Regions from separate parts of the Alkalihalobacterium alkalinitrilicum genome, predicted to be linked through region 2. Evidence: predicted binding sites of a transcription regulator. Region 2 holds the regulator's gene; the other holds the start of a gene.
What was found. Region 2 encodes LexA, which represses DNA repair genes until DNA is damaged. Its sites were predicted from a motif close to CGAACATATGTTCG; they were not measured.

Region 1 (5,966 bases), 4.8 Mb from region 2:
AAATGACAAGTGTGTGAGTGTATTGAAGAGAATGGCGTCTGACACCATTCTCTGATTCGTCTTTCGTATCTAATTTACTTATTCTAAACTTTCGGCTTCTACCTTTATTACCCCATTTAATGATTTAATGGAATAATAAATATCTGTTGTATAAACCTTTTTATGGACGGTCACAATACAGGTAATAATAATATCGTCGGCTCCCTCTTCTTTTATCTTCACATGTTTGATTCCTAGATCTTTTGATTTCATTTCTTTGAGTAATGTAGTTAAATCGGTTGCCATTTTAATATATAGTTTTATTTTTATTTCCTTTTCATTTAATTTTTTTGGTCCGAGCTTATTAAATAGATAGGGAATGACTTTCATTCCTATAATGATAAAAATTACACCTGTTAACGCTTCGATATAAAAACCTGCACCAATAGTTATTCCTAACGCTGCTGAACCTAGGACTAATGCAGCTGTGGTTAAGCCTGAGATTGCTTCATTACTTCTCCGAAGAATTACACCAGCACCTAAAAAACCGATACCACTGATAATATAGGAAGGGATACGACCTGGGTCCATTGGTCGTGAATACTCCTTAGAATATAAAAAAGCCGACTCAAATGATACGACGGTTAGTAAACAAGATATTACAGATACAATTAGGCAAGTTTTTAATCCTAATGGTTTCCCCTTAAGTTCTCTCTCCAAACCTATTACTAATCCAGCTACGGCAGCAAAACTCATTTTTACAAAAATTTCATAATTAATTACATCATGTAATATCTTCTTCACCTCCTCTAACTATTTTTAGAGTTAACTATTATATTATTAATATAAAATATATATAAAATTATGCCTTCTTTTAAAAACTATTAAATTTGTTAGAATTTTAATAGTTTAGTTAACTATCATTAATCATTCTTATTTGAGTGTAAAATGAAAAAAAAGAAGAGGGCAACAAATACTTTGTTGGCCCTCGTTTCATAATTTGCTTATTTTACTCCATTTGCAAAACAGTTCGTTATATATTGTGTAACTTGATTTTTTAAGTTCACATTTAAGTAATGATTTTGCCCTTCATACCCACGACAGAAATAATGGTAATAAGAAAATGTGCCGTCATTTTTTCCAACTTCAACTTTCAACTCTTTTTGTTTCATATAACGCTTAATGACTCCAAGTTCTTTACTTAGTTGATCGAGTACAGTTGTTGTTAGGTTTAGATAAGCTGGTTGTAGTTTTAAAGAAGATGCTTTTAGTTGTTCAAGGTCTTTTTCTAATGCTTTCCGTGCAATTGTTAATAGCACAAATTGATGAATGGTTGTTTGGTCTTCCTTCGTTATCACCATAAACGATCAATCCCCCCGTTGTAAGAACGTTTGTTTGTATTTATTATATGAGAACTAACGTTCTTTTACAACTGCATAATATTTGGAAGCGGCTTTACATTGCCACTTAGTGTAGCGACCTTTACAATAAAACTATACAGCAATGAAGGAGGCAATCATAATTATGAAAGTATTATTATCAGGGTTTGAGCCGTTTGGTGATTTCAACGTAAACCCTACTTTAGAAATAGTAAAGGCATTAAAGAACCAAGGGGTAGAAGGAGTAGAAATCGAGACGATCGGACTACCAGTAGTGTATGGTCAATGTGTAGATACCCTTCTAATAAAAATGGAAGAGATAAATCCAGATGTTGTCATTTCTTGTGGACTTGCTTTTGGACGAGCAGCGATTACTCCGGAGCGAATTGGGATCAATGTTCAGGATACAGCTGGTGAAGGAGATAAAGGCGATAATCAAGGAGATAAGCCGGTCGATCGTACGATTTTTAGTGATGGTCCAGATGGGTTATTTACGACATTACCAATTCGCAATATGGTAGAACGGCTAGTTTCTGAAGGCATTCCAGCGCAAATTTCGAATACGGCTGGTACTTATATTTGTAATAATACATTATATGGGGTCTTGCATCATATTCAGCAAAATGAGTTAAATATTAAGGCTGGGTTTGTTCATTTTCCAGCAACACCAGATATGGTAACAACTCGCCCGAATATACCAAGTATGTCGTTAAATGAACAAATAAGAAGTTTAAAAGTAATGGTTGAAGCGATAAGAGATCATGAGTAGACCTGACTAATTATATATAATAAATAATTCAACACCTCTAACAATTTTGCATGCAACGAAATTTGGACTGCGTTTTATTGTGTAGAGGTGTTTTTTAGTGTTTCAAATAGGGCAAATTCGTCTGATAGAAAGGTTTATTTATAGATAAAGTAGGGTAAAAAGATTGTAAATCAAAATAATTAGATAAAATTGGGTAAAATTAGACAATTAAAATGTTTGAATTATCCGAAAATTTAGTGTAAAATAACAAAAAGGAGGTAACTTCTATGAACAAATTTGCCATTGATAAAAAGCTTATGAAACAATTAGCCGCGATTCGTAACAAGAAGAAGCCTTCAGAAGAAATTCTGAATTCCCTCTATGCCCAAGCGATGCTTGAATATTCAATATACGAGTATCAAAAGAACGAGATTTGTAAGCAGATTGATGATGCATTAGAGGAAAATAATGAACAAAGGTTTTTCGTATTATCAACGCAATACAATGAACTGTTAGATCGTTATCGACCAGGCAAAATGTTATTTGAAAAAGGATATGAATTAGATATACAATTTATTGATTAATCATAGCAGAGTGTCTTTGTGCACTCTGCTTTTTTTGTTTTTTTTATTGTTTACTTATGGTGGGTTAGCTACTGAGAAAGTCAAAATGAATATGAAGTTAAAAGGACTGTAGTATTTTTTCAATTCCACGGCGCGCACCCGATATATTTCTTGCGACAGGTCCAATCTCAAGTTCAGAAAGTGCACCAATAGCATATAATCCTTCATCCCATTGTAATGAATTAGACAATATAGGATAGCCGCACGCAGCACATCGAAGCTTGCGTTCTTCAATCGTTGTACTTAGCCATTCAATGCCAGGTGGTGATTGATGAAAACCAGTTGCAAGAAGAATATGTTCACTGTTAACCGTATCACCAGACAGTAACTTAACTACATTCATGGAGTCGTTTATTTGTAGACCCACAACTTCATCACGTAAAAAGGACAGAGCGCCGCTTTTTATTTGTTTACTAATTTTCGCTTTAAGGTCAAGGGGGAGTGAACCTCTATGCCTAGCTTGACGTATCATATCTCGTCGCTTGTCATAACTCGAAACGGCTTGGAAGCTTCTCATTAATTTTGGACCAAGCCATCCAGGGTCAGAGTCAAATTGGTGGACTCGAAGCGGATGTCTTGAAATTTGAGTCACGTTTCCTGGAAGATGACGGCTCCATTTGATGGACGCATGGGCAGCTGTAATCCCACCACCGACAATTATTAAGGATTTGGTCGTCTCCGGTACCTGTCGTTCACGGTCGAACACATGTGAAATAGAAGCACCGTTTTCCTTAGCCATAACCGCCCACTCAGGCCAGTATGGATGTTCACTCAATCCAATGGCTAATATAACATTTTTGCTTTCAAGCTGTTGACCATCCTTAAGGACAACTTGCCAATTTTTATTACCTTTCTTTAACTGAACGACTCTGCCTTGAATCCAACTATTATAAAGTGTAGTTTCTTCAAATAGGTGCTCACAGTGATTGTTAAAAAGCTTTAAACCAGGTCGATCATAAGGCTTATAAAAAGCAGCGTAAGGCTTTCCGCTTGCCGTTTTCGAAAACTTTTCAAGGTCAAAATGAGCGGGTGCCAGATGATGAATCGATGGGGAACGTAAATAAGGCATTTCAATAGTAGATGTACAATGAAGCCACATGGATAATGGCTTTTCATTTGGGTCGATTATGGCTAAGTTTTCAATTGCAACTTTTTTCTGTTTTATGAGATAAACAGCTGCCGTGCAACCTTGAATACCTCCACCAATAATTAGCCAGTCAAACATGATGTAACCTCCAAAACTATAATCGTAATCATTACTATTTAATATACAAAAATACAGTTTATTATGCAATGTATTCTTTTATGATGGAGAAGAATATGGTACACTTCAAATCGTAACAGTTTCGTTTTGTTTATAATAAATAATTATAGTAATAGTGAGGAGAAAGCGATGATCTTATCAGATAAAACAATAAATGAAATGTTAAACAAGGGAGAGCTTTCAATAGAGCCTTTAGTGGATGGACAAGTACAACCCGCTTCTGTAGACATTCGTTTGGGAACACACTTTTTAAAAATTGATGAAAATGCCATCGAATCGATATCACTTGATAAAGAAGCTAAGTATATTGAATTTGAAAGTGATGAAGTTGTCATTCCATCAAACTCATTTCTATTAGCAACAACGAAAGAATATATAAAGCTCCCAAACCATGTAACCGCATTTGTAGAAGGGCGAAGTTCAATTGGAAGAATGGGATTATTTATTCAGAATGCTGGCTGGGTCGACCCTGGCTTTGAAGGTGAAATTACATTAGAGCTATATAATGCGAACCGACTTCCTATTAAATTGAAGTCAGGGCGTCGAATTTGTCAGCTCGTTTTTGCATTAATGGATCAAGAAGCAAAAACACCTTATCAAGGAAAATACCAAGGACAACGTCAAGCTGTAGGAAGTCGAATTTATAAAGATATCGATTAGCAGCATCGAAAAACAGAGGGCCTGAAACAGGACCTTCTGTTTTCGTTTCTAGATGCCTCGCAGCGTTCAGTGGATGTCGCTCTAAAAAAAATAATATCGTGAAACATGGAAATTAGATCCTTTTTCCTTGACCTTGCCAGTAAGGTGCACGAAGGTCTGTTTTTAGTATTTTACCAGACGGATTACGAGGCAAGACTGAAACGAAGTCTACCGATTTAGGCTTCTTGTAACTAGCTAATCTGCCTTCACAGTAGGAGATAATTTCTTCTTCTGTTAAGGAAACACCTGCTTTAGGTACGACAATCGCCTTAACCGCTTCACCCCAAACTGGATCAGGCACACCGATGACAGCAACTTCTAAAATGCCTGCATTTGTATATAAAAACTCCTCAATTTCACGTGGATAAATGTTAACACCACCACTAATCAGCATATCTTTTTTACGATCCACGATATAATAATAACCGTCATCATCCTGTCGAGCCATATCCCCGACTGTAAAGTAATTACCGTAAAAAGCATCTTGATTCGTTTGATCATTTTGGTAATATTCATCTAGCAAATAAGGGGCTTTAATATAAAGTTCGCCAACTTCTCCTCTTGCCATAGGATTTTTTTGATCATCTAAAAGTAAACACTCAACCATTGGAAATGGAAGTCCTACACAAGCTTCTTTTTGCCGAATATCCTTTGGTTTAATATTTAAAGTAATTCCACTCTCTGTGGACCCGTAAAACTCATGAAGATCAGCATCAATAAAATATTTAAGCACATCATTTTTTGTTTGTGTTGGCAAGGGAGCACCAGCTGAAATCAGTACCCGCATCGACTCGTGATTATACTTTTGCTTAATATCAGTCGGGAGGTTCACGATGAAATTAAACATAGTTGGTGCCAGAAATGTGTTTGTTGCCTGGTATTTTTCCGTAAGTTGTAAAAATTCTTCGGGATCGAATGTTTCTTGAATAATGATCGTACCACCAACAATGAGTTGCATTAGTAAGAAAATCCATGGTGCTGCATGATAAATTGGGCCAGCAACAATATGAACATCATCTTCGGCCACTTTGTATTCAGTGGCAGCCACGATGCCAGTAAGTACACGAGAACGATGAGAAATGACAACGGCCTTAGGTTTTCCTGTTGTTCCAGAAGTATAGCCAAAATAAAAGGGATCATTTTCATGAATTTCTACGTCGGGTTCTTCGTTGGAACCAGATTGAAGGAATGGCTCGTATTGATGAAAGGGATATTCTCCCTCACTTCCAAGCATAAGTAACGTGTCAAGCTGGGGAGTAGCAGGGATAACAGAA
Region 2 (5,966 bases):
ATTCAACATTGGTCCAGAACCAGAATTTTTCTTGTTCAAAAATGATGAAAAAGGTGAGCCTACTTTAGAATTAAATGATAAAGGTGGTTATTTTGACCTTGCACCAACAGACTTAGGTGAAAACTGTCGTCGTGATATCGTTCTAGAATTAGAGGAAATGGGCTTTGAGATTGAAGCATCTCACCATGAAGTAGCACCAGGACAACATGAAATTGATTTTAAATATGCAGATGCAATTAAAGCGTGCGATGAAATTCAAACGTTTAAATTAGTTGTAAAAACAATTGCTCGTAAACACGGCTTACACGCAACTTTCATGCCTAAACCATTATTTGGTGTTAACGGTTCAGGGATGCATTGTAATATGTCTTTATTCACAGCAGAAGGAAATGCATTTTATGATGAATCTACAGATTCTCAATTAAGTGAAACTGCAATGCAATTCTTAGCTGGTATTTTAGAGCATGCAGAAGGATTTACAGCAATTACAAATCCACTTGTAAACTCATATAAGCGTTTAGTACCTGGTTATGAAGCACCAGTATACGTAGCGTGGTCTATGCGTAACCGTAGTCCGTTAATCCGTATCCCTAACTCACGCGGTTTAAGTACTCGTGTAGAAGTTCGTTCTCCAGACCCTGCGGCTAATCCATATTTAGCAATGGCTGTAATGCTTGCTGCAGGACTTGACGGTATTAAACGTAAATTAACTCCACCAAAAGCTACTGATCGTAACATTTACATCATGAGCAAAGAAGAGCGTGAAGAAGAAGGAATTAAAGATTTACCAGCAACATTAAAACAAGCGATGGATAAGCTTGTAAAAGACGAAGTATTAGTTAAAGCACTTGGTGAGCATGCTGTAGAACACTTTGTTGAAGCAAAAGAAATTGAGTGGGATATGTTCAGATCGCAAGTTCACCCTTGGGAGCGTGAGCAATACCTTTCACTATATTAATTCCAAAAAAGAGGCTGGGACATAACTAGCCAAAAATAATAAAAAAGGGTTCCAACCATAAAAATAAAATGATTGGAACCCTTTTTCTGTTGATTTATTCTATTATCCAATGCTTGATCGGCGTCCATGGCGGTGTACTTTCGTATGTTCTCCGCCATGAATGCAAACCCTAATTCATTTTTGACATTTTCGTTGCCCCTCACGGACTTTCGAGTGAAACGCAAATTAGCCTTCAGATATCCAAAAACTGGTTCTACGTCCACCTTACGTTGGTCATAGATCTCACCCGTTTTCTATTCTGTAAGCAGCTGTTGAATCATCTTCCTTATGATAATCCCAATTGGCTGTCTGAAATTCGTCTTGTTTAAAACGCTTTTTCTTCTCTTTACGATATGTATTGTACGTGATAAGAGGTGTGCGCTTTCGATTATCAAGCACATCCTCATAATTTTCCTCACTTCCATAACCAGCGTCTGCGACAATATAGTCTGGGAGTTCAAAGAAATGGTGCTCAATTTTATCAAGGAATGGGCGCAACGTACGTGTAACAGTTGGATTTGAAAAGATCTCGTAAGCGAGCGTATATTGACCTTCTGTCGCAATTTGTACATTATAACCAGCTTTCAGTTGTCCATTTTTCATATAATCATCTTTCATACGCATAAACGTGGCATCGTGGTCTGTCTTTGAATAACTATTCCGTCCTTTAAAGATTTCCATGTCTTTTTGGTACTTCTGTTTGCGCATGAAAAGATCCAGAAATTGTTTATGGGCTTTCTTTGGTTCTTTACGCTTTGAACGAAGATCTTTCCTTTCGCTTGCCTCTTCACTTGCTTCAATTTGTTTAGTGTATTCTTCGACGGTCTCTTCTAACTTCGCTGTGATAAGAGAGAGCTCCTCCACTGAAAGGTCCTCAGTGCTTTCTCGCTCGATCTCAGGAATGATTTCTTTTTCCACCAACTCATCATACAGTTGTTTTGATTTTTCGATCAGGCTGGCACTGTATTTTTCAATCAATTTTCGCCAAACGAATGAAAATTTATTGGCATTGGCTTCAATCTTAGTCCCGTCAATAAAAATGGCTTCATTGTCAATCACCTTCTCTTCGACAAGTTGACATCGAAATTGAACAAAGCACTCACGGAGGAGTTCTTGAACTTCCGGATGAACACGGAACCGATTAATTGTTCGGTAACTTGGCTCATAACCTTGAGCCAGCCACATCATGCGTATACTGTCTTTAAGTAGGCATTCAATCTTCCTTCCAGAAAAAACAGATTGTGTGTATGCACATAAAATGACTTTCATCATCATGCGCGGATGATAAGCAGGACACCCGGTCTTTCTCAAGAAGCCGGCAAAGGCTTCTTCTGGAATCTGCTCTACCAGATGATGAACCGCGAATGCAATATCATTTTCTTGAAGTTTCATTTCTAAATTTAAAGGCAAAATTACTTGATTCATGTTATAGTGTTTATACATAAGGGCACACCTCCGATGGTTATTGTGTAGGAACTTTAATTTTATCAGTGGTTGTCCTTTTTTTGTTTTGTAAAATGAAAAAACTTAAATACATACGAAAGAGGCCCCGAGAACAAAAAATGTTCTCGGGGCCTCTTTTAATTCCATTTACTGAGTTTTGTCCCAGCCTCTTTTTTTGAATTGTAAAATTAATGAATGGTTCGGAAAACTCCAATCACTTTTCCGAGAATTGTACAACTCTTAAGTATAATCGGTTCCATTGTTGAATTTTCAGGCTGAAGTCGGATATAATCTTTCTCTCTGAAAAATCGCTTTACTGTAGCTTCATCTTCTTCAGTCATAGCAACGATAATGTCTCCATTGTTGGCTGTTTGTTGTTGACGAACAATTACCATATCTCCATCAAATATTCCAGCCTCTATCATACTATCTCCATCTATGATAAGAACATAGACAGAATCATTTGAGACTAACCGTTCAGGTAATGGGATATACTCTTCGACGTTCTCGATCGCAGTAATAGGTTGTCCAGCAGTAACTTTACCAATGACTGGGACAAATGCTGTTCTAGTGTCAATACCTTGTTCCGCTCCTATTTGTTCTTGGTCAATAACCTCTATAGCTCTCGGTTTTGTAGGGTCGCGCCGAATAAGTCCCTTTTTCTCAAGGCGAGAAAGATGACCATGTACAGTAGAGCTAGAGGCTAGTCCCACTGCTTCGCCAATTTCCCGAACAGAAGGTGGATAACCTTTTTTTCGTACTTCAGTTTTAATATAATCTAAGATTTCTTGTTGTCTTTTTGATAATTTTGTCATCAATGACACCTCATTTATCCAATTAATCTTAAATAAAGTATAGCATGTCAAAAAAAGGGATGCAAACATAAGTTCTAATTTATTCATTGACACGAATGGGTGTTCTCTTTTACAATAATAGACAAGAACATACATTCCTATGAGGTGGTATTTGATGAAATTCGTAAATTTAACTCGACAAGAATTAACACTAGTATTATTATTTGTACTTTCTATAGCATTTTTTGCTTTTATGTCTGTCGTGGGTGCTGAGAAACAAGGAATAACTGAAACTATTGAGGTTGTTGTTAATGAAGGAGATACTTTATGGGGCTTTGCAACAAATTATGAGCACCCATTCTCCATAGAGGAATTTATTCATTGGGTAATACAAACGAATGAGATGGAAAAAAGTAGTTTAATAGCTGGGCAAACGTTAACCATCCCAGTAGATACGAACAGTAGGTGAAAAAATGATTAAAGCAGTAGTTTACTGTAGAGTGAGTACAAACAATGAGGAACAAACCTCCTCGCTACATCGACAAGCGGAGGAATTATTAGATTTAGCTAACCGATTAGATTTTGAAGTTGTTAAAGTGATAAAGGAACGTCAAAGTGGATATGAAAATGATAGAGAAGGAATTATAGAAGTATTGGAGTTACTTAGAGGTGGTGTAGATGTACTACTTATCCAAGATGATACTCGACTTGGTAGAGGCAATACGAAAACTGCTTTATTATATCAAGTTAGAAAGATGAATAAAAAAATATATACGCTTTGCAATTTAGGAAACCAACTAGAGCCATCAGAGATGGATACGATCCTAATGGATATTGTTAGTATCATTGAAGAATACCAGCGAAAATTACATAATATGAAAATTAAAAGAGGCATGAAAAAAGCAATAAAGAATGGGTATGATCCTGAAAAAAACTTGTTAAGACATCAGGTGGGTGGGAGAAAGAGGAAAGATATTCCAATCGATGAAATTCTTAAGTTGAGAAAAAAAGGGCTTACATTCTCAGAGATTAGTAGTTTTTTAAATGGACTTGGGTACAATACATCTAAAGCAACCGTCAATCGCAGGTACCTAGAATACATGGATAAAGAGAACAATGTTGAATGATATAAATTGTTCGTGTACATTTATAGAAGAATGGATGTGTATTTTAGGAGGAAATTAATATGTTATCTAAAGAGAAAATTGCAAGAATTAATGAACTTGCCAAAAGAGGTAAGACTACGGGATTGACGACGAAAGAGGCTGAAGAACAGAAAAAATTACGAGCAGAGTACGTTCAAACGTTCCGGGCTTCGTTTAAACAGCAACTTCATTCAGTGAAAGTTGTCGACGAAAAAGGGCAAGATGTTACCCCGCAAAAACTAAAAGATGCCAAAAAGGGAAATGGTGGGATCCAACATTAGAGTTGGATAGTGTAATTGAATATCGTAAAAACTATATTTGACAGATAAAATTCACCTTGTTTCCTTGTTAAAACAGTCAAGAAAGTATATGATGAAAAACGAATATATACAATTTGACATGATAGAAAGGGTGATAAAAAGGATGACAACTCACGTTGAAACTTTAGCAGTAAATACGATTAGAACGTTATCAATTGATAGTATTGAGAAAGCAAATTCAGGACATCCTGGTATGCCGATGGGAGCAGCTCCAATGGCATTTTCATTATGGACAAAATACATGGCTCACAACCCAAATAATCCAGAATGGTTTAACCGAGACCGTTTTGTACTTTCAGCAGGTCACGGTTCCATGTTACTTTATAGTCTATTGCATTTAACAGGTTATGATTTGTCCATCGAGGAGTTACAAAACTTTAGACAGTGGGGAAGTAAAACACCTGGACACCCTGAATTTAAACATACTCCTGGAGTTGAAGCAACAACAGGACCGTTAGGACAAGGTGTCGCAATGGCAGTTGGAATGGCAATGGCTGAGCGTCATTTGGCAAGTACATATAATAAAGAAAACTTTCCAATCGTAGACCATTATACGTACTCTATTTGTGGTGACGGGGACTTAATGGAAGGAGTTTCACAAGAAGCCGCTTCATTAGCTGGTCATTTAAAACTAGGCCGACTTGTTATTTTATATGATTCAAATGATATTTCTCTAGACGGGGATTTAAACATGTCTTTTTCTGAGAATGTCGCAAAACGTTATGATGCATATGGATGGCAAGTTATTCGTGTGGAAGATGGTAATGATCTTGATGAAATTGGAAAAGCGATTGAATCTGCAAAAGCAGATGAACGTCCTACATTAATTGAAGTGAAAACGACAATTGGTTACGGGTCGCCAAACAAATCGGGTAAATCTGCTTCACACGGGGCACCACTTGGTACAGACGAAGTAAAGTTAACGAAGGAATCTTATCAATGGTCATTTGATAATGAATTTCATATTCCTGATGAAGTTGCTGAATACTATGCAAACGTAAAAGAACAAGGCGCAAAACAGGAAATAGAGTGGAACGAGTTATTTTCCAAGTATAAAGATGCATATCCAGAATTGGCCAAACAATTTGAAATGGCAGTAAATGGGGAACTTCCAGAAGGTTGGGCTGATGATGCACCTGTTTATGAAGTAGGTAAAGGTGTTGCGACTCGCTCTGCGTCTGGAGATGCAATTAATGCATTTGCTTCGAAAATTCCACAATTAATTGGTGGTTCGGCTGATTTAGCCTCTTCCAATAAGACGTTAATG

Region 1: the regulator LexA is predicted to act here: its motif matches at 1,364-1,377, upstream of BK574_RS23240 (YhjD family protein).

Annotation. Positions count from the first base shown of each region.
Region 1 is NZ_KV917368.1:4,812,471-4,818,436, forward strand. It holds gene mgtE (magnesium transporter) at 1-2, shown strand, start outside; gene BK574_RS23235 (MgtC/SapB family protein) at 79-783, opposite strand; gene BK574_RS23240 (YhjD family protein) at 984-1,340, opposite strand; gene pcp (pyroglutamyl-peptidase I) at 1,504-2,127, shown strand; gene BK574_RS23250 (IDEAL domain-containing protein) at 2,394-2,690, shown strand; gene BK574_RS23255 (FAD/NAD(P)-binding protein) at 2,788-3,954, opposite strand; gene dcd (dCTP deaminase) at 4,123-4,653, shown strand; gene BK574_RS23265 (class I adenylate-forming enzyme family protein) at 4,766-5,966, opposite strand, start outside.
Region 2 is NZ_KV917368.1:46,123-52,088, forward strand. It holds gene glnA (type I glutamate--ammonia ligase) at 1-958, shown strand, start outside; partial or broken gene BK574_RS00210 (IS1182 family transposase) at 955-2,440, opposite strand; gene lexA (transcriptional repressor LexA) at 2,629-3,255, opposite strand; gene yneA (cell division suppressor protein YneA) at 3,410-3,703, shown strand; gene BK574_RS00225 (YneB family resolvase-like protein) at 3,711-4,361, shown strand; gene BK574_RS00230 (DUF896 domain-containing protein) at 4,421-4,660, shown strand; gene tkt (transketolase) at 4,803-5,966, shown strand, end outside.